3 regions of the Paenibacillus sp. HWE-109 genome follow, and region 1 is predicted to be linked to each of the others. Evidence: riboswitches for the same ligand, from Rfam matches in the RefSeq annotation. Region 1 holds a riboswitch; each other region holds the start of a gene.
What was found. A riboswitch is a leader RNA that binds a small molecule or an ion and turns the genes downstream of it on or off. The one in region 1 is predicted to bind thiamine pyrophosphate.
Positions count from the first base shown of each region.

Region 2: linked by a shared signal. The riboswitch ahead of LOZ80_RS27045 (thiamine phosphate synthase) and the one ahead of LOZ80_RS09370 (ABC transporter substrate-binding protein) in region 1 are both predicted to bind thiamine pyrophosphate.
Region 3: linked by a shared signal. The riboswitch ahead of LOZ80_RS33235 (ECF transporter S component) and the one ahead of LOZ80_RS09370 (ABC transporter substrate-binding protein) in region 1 are both predicted to bind thiamine pyrophosphate.

Region 1 is NZ_CP091881.1:2,330,548-2,333,821, reverse strand. Features, by position in the region: gene LOZ80_RS09380 (ABC transporter permease) at 1-161, opposite strand, end outside; gene LOZ80_RS09375 (thiamine-binding protein) at 161-451, opposite strand; gene LOZ80_RS09370 (ABC transporter substrate-binding protein) at 495-1,511, opposite strand; TPP riboswitch at 1,725-1,833, opposite strand; gene LOZ80_RS09365 (YnfA family protein) at 1,898-2,224, opposite strand; gene LOZ80_RS09360 (VOC family protein) at 2,271-2,690, opposite strand; gene LOZ80_RS09355 (patatin-like phospholipase family protein) at 2,711-3,274, opposite strand, start outside.
Region 2 is NZ_CP091881.1:6,325,761-6,329,034, forward strand. Features, by position in the region: gene thiS (sulfur carrier protein ThiS) at 1-107, opposite strand, end outside; gene thiO (glycine oxidase ThiO) at 91-1,308, opposite strand; gene LOZ80_RS27045 (thiamine phosphate synthase) at 1,309-1,929, opposite strand; TPP riboswitch at 2,042-2,140, opposite strand; gene LOZ80_RS27050 (bile acid:sodium symporter family protein) at 2,295-3,266, shown strand.
Region 3 is NZ_CP091881.1:7,729,693-7,732,966, reverse strand. Features, by position in the region: gene LOZ80_RS33240 (ABC transporter ATP-binding protein) at 1-895, opposite strand, end outside; gene LOZ80_RS33235 (ECF transporter S component) at 900-1,496, opposite strand; TPP riboswitch at 1,595-1,704, opposite strand; gene LOZ80_RS33230 (methyl-accepting chemotaxis protein) at 1,762-3,207, opposite strand.

The DNA.
Region 1 (3,274 bases):
CGCGGCATATCCGTTGTACCGTCTCTCCATATCTTGAGCGGACTCGGCAGCAGCCAACTCGCTGTTCCTCCCCAAGTCACTGTTAGCTGCCATATAAGCAGCAGAAGGATGACCACGACAATAGGTGGCCATCCTGCTTTGAACCAGCGTTGCTGTTTCATTATCTGTATTTCTCCGTTAACTTGTCCATCGACGCTCCAGAGGGGTTGAAATATATTTTCACTTGGGAAATAACGTTAGGGCTGCCCATTTCAATCATTGCGGCGTTCATATCCTGAATGATTGCCAGCAATTGATCCAATTCCCCTTCCATCGTTGTTTCCAACGGTGAAACGAAATATTTCACACCAGATTTCGCGATCACCTCAATCGCTCGATCGACATAAGGAATCACATCTTCATTATTTTTCGTTTTAGGAATGATTTGAATACTAACAAGTGCATTAGCCATGGGAATTGCTCCTTCCAATTGATCGTCTGATTTCAGTTCGAGCTTATTTCGCAGCTGCTGGCAAGAAATTGTTCGTAAAAGCAGCGTCTACATCCAGGTTCTTCTCCAGAAGCTTATGCTCCAGCATCCAGTTCGCATAATTTTCCCAGACTGCCCGTTTTTGTTCACCCCAACGCGGGGCATCATCCTGATAACGTGTGCTTAGCCATTTTTGGCTAGCAAGCACAAGCTTTTTATCCAAGTCTGGAACTGCTTTGATCAGAATGTTCGCCGCATCATCTGGCTTGCTGATTGCGAATTGATAGCCCTTGGTCGCTGCTGCCATGAAGGCTTTCACGACTTCTGGTTTTTCTTTGATCATTTTCTCATTCGTTGCCAGAACAGGTGTGTAATAATCCAGTTTATCGGAGTATTTATTCAAATAAATCATATTTAGCGGCTCTCCACGCAGCTCAGCATCCACGCCGGTCCAAGCGTAGTATATCCAGGCAAAATCAATATCACGTTTCACCGCTGTGAAGTAATCAGCTTCACCAATATTAACAATCTTCACTTTGCTCGGATCCGCTTTCTCTGATTGCATGAGGGATTCAATCATAGCATTTTCAGCCGGAGCCCCCCAACCACCGTATGTTTTATTCTCAAAATCCTTGGGCGATTTGATGTTCTTCGCCACCGGCGAAGCAAATCCTGATGTATTATGCTGGATCACTGCGGCAAGCGAAACCAAAGGAACACCTTGGATACGACCTTGTGTAATGCTTTCTTGATAACTAACCCCGAATTCAGCAGCTCCTGAAGCGATCATCGTATCCGCGCCGCCCTCTCCGGGAGCGATGATTTGCACATTCAAGCCTTCTTGTTCGAAAAAGCCTTGATCCTTAGCCACGTACAGTCCCGTATGATTCGTGTTCGGCGTCCAGTCCAAAACCACCTTAATATTCGTCAGTGCCTTGGCCGGTTTGGCCGATTCCGTCGGTTTAACGGCTTCATTGCCACACGCTGCCAACGCGATAGACAGGCTTACCAGCATCCATGGTGCGATTTTCTTCCAGTTCATTCCTAGTTTCCCCTCTCGTCTTTACATCCAACCATAAGAAAAAGCTCCCATTATCCGGGAGCGCCATAAGTAGAAAATGATAAACCCTATCGAAGCTTGACCGAAAGGACGTGCATTTGTGTGAATTCTCTACGCTGGCATTACCCAAGATACAAAAAAGCCGCAAAAGACAAAATCGTCTCGTGCGGCGTATACGTTGACATTAGTACACTAATTAATTGTACTATCATTCTCTGCGCTAGCATTACCTAGATCAGATCGAACGGTCAGCGGTATATCCCGCACTCTCAGCCTGACTAATCAAGCTCCCGGTTGGTGGTTATTCAATTCACATAAGAGAAATATACCCCTACTTATTGAATTAAGCAAGCTTACCTTCTAAATTATTAACTTCTAGGGGCCCAAAGCATAATGGAGACCCCTACAACACAAACAGCAGCTCCGATCCAATCGTACATATCAGGTGTTTTTTTATCAACAAACCATCCCCACAGCACGGCAAGAATGATGAATACACCGCCGTAAGCTGCATAGACTCGCCCAAATGTTGGAAAGCTCTGCAGAGTTGGAATAATACCGTACAAGACAAGGATTATTCCTCCTACAATACCGTACGAGAGTGGCTTGGATTCTCGCAGCCAGAGCCACACCAGGTATCCTCCGCCAATTTCAGCGATCCCAGCGATTACGAAAAGCAGGATAGTTAACAACAATCACGAATACTCCTTTCCAAGAGCAAGTTCCGTTGTACTTAACAGGTTACTCCTTATCATTCCCTAGTAAATTCAACTGCCAGGAAACACCAAACTTGTCCCCAACCCAACCGAATTTCTTACTGAACGGATAGGTCCCGAGCGCCATATAGACTTGACCATCCTGCGATAGTTGAGCAAAAACACGCTCAATCTCCTCTTCCGTTTCGCAATTTACATAAAGTGAAATGGATGGCGTGAACGTAAATGCATGTTTCACACTGCTGTCTATACACATAAACTCCTGTCCATGGATGGAAAACCTCGCCTGCATCACACTGCCCTCCGCTCCCGCTTCATTCTGGCCGTATCGCTTTATGCTGACGATTTCAGATTGATCGAAGACAGAAGTATACAGATTCATAGCTTCTTCGGCCTGGCCAGTGAACATCAAAAATGTTGTGATTTTTTGTTGAGATACGCCCATACGAACAGCTCCTTTGTCGCTTATGTCAATAACCAGTTTTTTAATTGGGAACCCATCCGCTTCGCATCCGAGTAGCCCAAATCATGCAGATCTTCCAATTTCTTCGGGTTCTTCTCCATCCGGCCTACAAGCACTTTGGCAGAAGGACGGATGATGATTGCACTGCCATCAGCTTCCATTTTGGAAATGGTCTCCAAGGTAGCATTGTAGATTTCACTTCGATTCACAAGCACATTCACGAGGCCGTCATATTTCGGATAAAAGCTTTTGGCAAGCCACCGTTGTTTGAATGGACTCTTGCGATATCCTTGTTCTTTGGTCAGCACGATAATGTGTTTCTTATTGCCATCCGCAACTGACTTCTGTACCGGAATCGGATCGACCAATCCGCCATCGAATAACGTGCGGCCTTCGTAATGAATCGGCTTTGCTACAAACGGCAGTGAGCTAGAAGCCTGTACAATAGGCATTGTCTCTTTCATTAACTGATGCTTGGTATAATAGATCGGTTCGCCGGTATGCGCATCCGTCGTTCCAATCGCAAATTGCTGTGTTGAATTATAGAAAGCATCATAATCAAAGGG
Region 2 (3,274 bases), 4.0 Mb from region 1:
TCCACTACGAGCATTTTTTCACCCAAAGCAAAATGCTCGAGCAGCTGGTCAATGGTCCGAATGGTATCCGGAACTTCCACCGATTCACCGTTAATGTGCAGCTTCAATGCTTTGCAGCTCCTTTCTACTTCCGTTTGTTGCTGACAAATGGGACTGGTCCTGCTGCACGACACGCTTGGATACTGCTGAAAAATCCGGGCTAAAAGCGTCCAGCCACGGCTCCACGCCTAATGCCGTTCCCAGTTCGCCAACGACTTGATCGGCAATTACCTTACCGGTAATTGGACTAAGCACAATCCCGTTGCGGTAATGCCCGCATGCCGCATACAGCCCCTCATACTCCGGTACTTTGCCGATGTAAGGCAAGCCATCGGCTGTCTGCGGCCGCAGCCCCGACCAGGCCTTCTCCCACTCCGCAGCGCCGATTGCAGGCATAAGCTGCCTCGCCCGATCCATCAGCTCGGCAAGCCCCGCCATCGACACCTTCCGGTCGTAGCTGTGCGGTACCATTGTTGCGCCGACCAGCAATCGACCGCCAGCTTTAGGGACAATATAGCACCCTGGTGTAAACAGGGTTTTCCTAAGTTCCTGCTTCGGTGTCAGCACCGAGAAGCACTCGCCCTTCACGGGATACATCGGCAGCTCGATGCCGATGCCAGCCAGAAGCTGCCCGCTCCACGTGCCGGCAGCCACAATGACTTGCTCGCTCCATAGCGGACCTTCGCTCGTCATTACGCCGCTGATTCGGCTGCCGTCCTTCAGCAGCGCCTGCACTTGGGCGAATTCTTGCACTTTCGCCCCGAGTACCCTCGCTGCCTGCGCGTACGCCGCCGCCAACCGTGGCGCCTCCACCTGCCCATCCTCTGGCAGGTATAGAGCTCCGCACGTCGCCCCGCTGAGAGCGGGCTCCAGCTTGGCGGCTACGGCTGCGCTCAGCCACTGCGCTTGCTCGCCCGCTGCGAGCTGCAGCTTCTCACGCGCCCGCAGCTCGCGCTCTTGCTCATCGCTGAACGCGACGTTCAGCAGACCCTCACGGACGAGGCCGATGTCGATGCCCGTTAGATCTTTCAGTTCCTCGCTCAGCTGCGGGAACATCGCCCGGCTGTGACGGGCCCACTGGAACAGCGGGCCTGTGTCCGCCATCTCGGACTGCGCGCCGAGCATACCTGCTGCCGCTGCAGAGGCTTCCGTGCCTAACCTGCTGCGTTCCAGCAGGGTAACGGCCTGGCCCCGCTTCGCCAGATAATAGGCAATGGATGAGCCTATGACACCACCGCCGACAATAAGAACATCACTCGTCTGCTTCATTTAACTCACCTCCGTTCGCTCTAGTCCGTATTTGTAAGCCAGCACCGCAGCGACTGGATCAGCCGCTTCCCAGATGCCGCTCATGACCGCTACACCTGAAGCTCCTGCATCCAGGACAGATTGAACACGCCCAGGTGTTATGCCGCCGATTGCGATCACTGGAATGGAGACGCTGCCTGCCACATTTTGCAGTTGTTGCAATCCCCTAGGCTCAGCGCCTTCCTTCGATCTTGTCTCAAAAATATGACCATACAGCAGATAATCCGCGCCCTCTTCTTCTCGAAGCTGAGCCTCTTCCTTGCTATGAATCGATAGCCCAATCCGCTGCACGCCTTTGCAAGAATTCTGGATTGTCGGCAGTGCCGGCGAACGGCCAGGGAGGTGAAGACCAGCGAGTTTCTCTGCTGCCGCTATCCAGGGAAAGCCATTCATGTAAATCCTGTCCGCAGGGATTCCTTTATCAAGCAGAAACTGCAAACCGATGTAATTTTCATCCATAGATCTCGCTTTTTCGCGAATATGGATCGCTGTCACATAGGGATGAATCTCGGCGGCAATGGCCGCCAGCTCCGCCCACGCCAACTTCCCATTCGATATAACGTGCAGCTCATGTTCTGGCATCGAAAACGGCCTCCTTTGTTCAAAAGGTCTAAAAACCACACAAAAAAACCACTTTTCGCAAAGAAAAGTGGTTGTAGGTTGCCGCATAATAAACATGCATAGATGGGGCGCCAATGATCGTTTTCCACTTTCCTCCGCTGGTATGACCCAGTTCAGGTTCGAAGGGTTCAGATTACTCTGTCTCAGCCTCACGGCGCCCCTAGGGATACAAATGTATGCAATTGCTACCTATCATAGCACGTCATCCAGCAGTTGGAAATAGAAACTTTCTATCAGCCCCTATTCTAGTCACAGGCTCTGATTCCTCCTATAATAGGGAGAACGAATCACCCCCTGATGAGCTACACGAAAGGATGTTCACCTAGATGCTGTTGCAATTCAATCGTCAGTTGGAAAAGATTTTGCCTCTTATTACACCCGTCAGTGTTCTTATCGGCGTTCTTTTGGGCAGTCATTTATCCGGCTTCACTTTTTTATCTCCTTGGCTGTTTGCCTTCATGACTTTCTCTGGCAGCATCAGCTCCAGCTTCAAAGAGTTTGTCAAAGTAGTCGTCCAACCGCTGCCCCTCATCACCACACTGCTGATTTTGCATGTCGGTATGCCCCTCATTGCTTTGGGACTTGGACATGCCGTTTACAGTCACGAACCTTTGACGATTACGGGTCTTATTCTCGCAGCAGCGATACCTACGGGTATCACCAGCTTTGTCTGGGTTGCGATTTATCGCGGCAATATCGTACTGACGCTATCCATTATTTTAATGGATACGATTCTTTCCCCGTTTGTCGTGCCTTACACCTTATCGGCTTTGGTGGGTACGAAAGTCCAGCTGGACTCTTTGGCCATGATGAAAGGTCTCTTCTTCATGATCGTGGTCCCGTCATTAATCGGGATGCTGTTAAACCAATGGACAAAAGGCCAGATCAAAGAAAAATGGAGCGGACGTCTCGGCCCTTTCTCCAAAATAACGATGGGAATCGTTGTCGCTATCAACAGCTCCGTGATCGCCCCCTACTTGCGTGATTTCGACGCTGAATTGTTAGGCTTAGCCGGTCTCGTTCTGCTTATAGCTTCGCTAGGCTACATGCTGGGATGGCTGATTGCCAGGCTGATGCGATGGGATCAGGATGTTGTCGTTGCACTCACTTTCAACAGTGGCATGCGTAATATCAGTGCGGGCGCCGTGCTCGCCGTAGCTTATTTCCCGCCTCCTGTGGCGATTCCCGTTGTGCTTGGGATGCTGTTTCAGCAATCATTGGCTTCACTTTTCGGCTATTTATTGAATCGACGATATGCATTGAAGAAGCCTTCATCTAACATAGAGGTACGTGTATGAAAAGATAC
Region 3 (3,274 bases), 3.7 Mb from region 1:
CGATCACGGCAATCCAATCGCCAGGATACACCTGTAAGTTATCCACAGAGGTCTTAACCTGCCCGCCGCGAAGCCCGGCGAAATTACGGAAGATCATGACAGGCTGCAGGCTCTGCGCATCTGTTCTTACAGATCTGCCCGCGCCCCATCCCCCATTCGCTTGTTCATAATCATCCCAGACACCTGGATACCAAATGCCGTATTCCGCAATCTGTTTCCTATATGCCTGGAATATTTGCTGCGGAGGACCATCCGCCAATAGCTCTCCATTTGGAGCCATCACGATGATGCGATCAATCAGATCGAGCATTCCGCTGATTTTATGCTCCACGATCACCAGTGTCTTATCGGAGCTGATCTCGCGGATAGTGTCCCATACTTGCCGGGTCCCTTCCTCATCGAGAAGCGCGGTCGGCTCATCCAAGAACAGCACCTCAGGCTCCAACGCAAGCACACTCGCTATCGCCAGCCGCTGCTTCATCCCTTGGGACAACTGACCGATTAACGTATGCGTATCCGCCAGATCCAGCCCCACTAACTGGAGATAGTAGGCGATCCTTGCAGGCATTTCTTCGCGCGGCACTTGCAAATTTTCCAGTACAAAAGCAATTTCCTCATCCACATACGGCATGCAGAACTGGGTATCCGGGTCTTGAAAAACATACCCCCATCTGGTCGGTGTGCGAATTTCTTCCGCTTTCAGCGGGATTTCGATAATATCAGGGACAATCCCGCTGAGCACTTGAAGCAGTGTTGATTTGCCTGAACCGCTTGGCCCCAGCAGCAGCACTTTTTCCCCTGGCTCAATAGAAAAGGAAACCCCCTGAAATAACAGGGGGGCGTCTTCTCCGGGATATTTTAGCCTAAGATTGGTAACTCCTATTCGCTCACTCATCGCATTACCCCAGTACGTCGTAATCTTTCTTCGAAACAGGTCGAATCAGATTCAGTACTCCTGTGCGTCCTAACGCACTTGCCAAATAGTAAGCGAATACGCCTGCAATCAAGGCGCTTCCCAAGAGACGCAGTCCAATAAACAAGCAATAATTCCAGAACGTCAGTTGATCAATATACCCATAATAGCTGTCAATGAACAGAGACAACACCGCGGATGCGATAGCTGCCAGAACCGTCACGCCAACGTTCACACGACGATATAGGAAGAGTGCAAAGATAAGTTCCGCTCCCAATCCCTGCAAAATACCATAAACAAGCGTAGCTGGGCCCCATGACCCGCCAAACAACGCTTCAATAGTTGCCGCCGCGAGTTCAGCCAGCAGGGCAACCCCCGGTTTGCGAATGACGAGGAAAGCGAAGGTCGCTGCCATAAACCACATGCCATAACCGAGCTGGTCAGCGTGCAGCCCTATGGGCTTTAACATATCGTACACTGGCCCCCAAATGCGATAAATAACCCCAAATACCGCTGCGATCACGATTGTGATCAGAATATCGGTTAATTTTAACCCCTTGCTTGCTGTTGCTTTTTGCGCCATCTGATTTTCGACTCCTTTTCTTGGAACGTTTTTGGTAAATGAGATAGGCGAACACGTAAAAAAAGCCCACCGAATACCGGCAGGCATAAACTTAGTGCTAGGAAAGGCACTTCATTCTCTACGCTGGCATTATCCAGATCAGATTAACGGTCAGTGGCATAGGGCCACTATCTCAGCCTGACTTCATCAAGCACCCGTGTTGCTATTCATTTGGCTTAACTGTAGCTGATTGCCTGCTGTTTGGCAATCCTTTTTTTGGAACCTCTTATTTCTCTATCAAATGCTGCAGGTCATGCGTGAGCCCGTTCAATTGGCGGATGCTATCTACAATATCCTCAACGCGTTTCTGTTGGACTTCCGCACTGGCCAAAACCTGTTCAACCGAAGCTGCAGATTGCTGGGTAATCGCCGCGACGGACGTCATCTCCTCAGCTACGCGCTGCGATGAACTGTGCAAAAGATTGTTCATCTGCTGCAAATTCTCGGCTTGTTCCATTACCTCAGCCGTATTTCTATGGATGACTTCGAAGAGTTGATCCACGCTTTCTGCTGACTTTTTGCCTGATTCTACAGCTGTTTTGCCGATAGCAACCTTCGCAACCGCTGACTCCACTTTATTCTGAATAGAGCCCAGAATTTCCGAAATATCCGTTGATGCCATATGCGCATTCTGTGCCAACTTACGAATTTCATTGGCGACTACCGAGAATCCTTGTCCATGTTCCCCAGCTCGCGCAGCCTCAATCGATGCATTCAACGACAGCAGGTTCGTTTGATTCGCTATTTCGGCAATGGTCGTTACGATATTTCCGATTTTCACATTTTCTTCGTTGACTTCATTCATGATGTCCGATGTTTCCGTCACTATTTCAGTAATATCCTTGATTTTGAGCGCTAAATCTTCCATTTGACTCTTGCCTTCATTCGTCATTTTCGCCGTATCCCGGGATCTGCTGCTCATCGTGTTGGAAGCGGAAGACGTCTGTTCAACCGTCTCATTCACATCTTGAATGGCCGATGTAATGTCCGTGATACTGGTCGCTTGGGAGTCGATACCGATAGAGATTTCTTGGAAAGCAGCTACGACTTCTTCAGTGATTCGGCCTGTCACCGAGGCATTCTCCTGCAGTGTTTGGCTTGATGTGCCAAGCACTTCCGTCGTTTTGCGAACGCCTGTTAAAACCTCTTCCGTCTTAACCCGCGCAAGCTCCGACTCCCTTACACTCTTAGCTACATTAGCCAGCATCCGCGTTCCGATTTGCCCCTGCCCAATAAGTGTAATGATGGTCAAGACATAGAAAACATTAATCGCAATCAGATCGACACTGCCCGGAAGGGTTGAACAGAAATAATTCAAATTGATAAGACCGATTACGCCATTAAGTATCAGTGGCCGAAAGTTCATATACAAGGAAACGAGCGTAAGTCCGAGGTACAAAATAAGGATGCTGGATAGAGCAGGATCATTGGCCATGAAGAAATAGGAAATGACATTAAACCCAATAGCAATGACATACATCGTGTAGGGTACCCAGATTTTTTTCCACACCAGCAAGGTACAAATCAACGCAATCGGTGCCCCATAAGCCAGTAGAATCATAATTAAATCCGGTGATCTGTAAGCGGCTGCAAGACCCAAAACTAAACAGCCCCATAATAGCTTAACCATCAATCCATTTCTTCTATGAAGCTCTAATTTCTGTTCCGACACTTTCGCTTTCTCCCCTTTTTTCTACATAAATAGACATGAATCGCAGTATTCAACAAAAGGGCCGCGA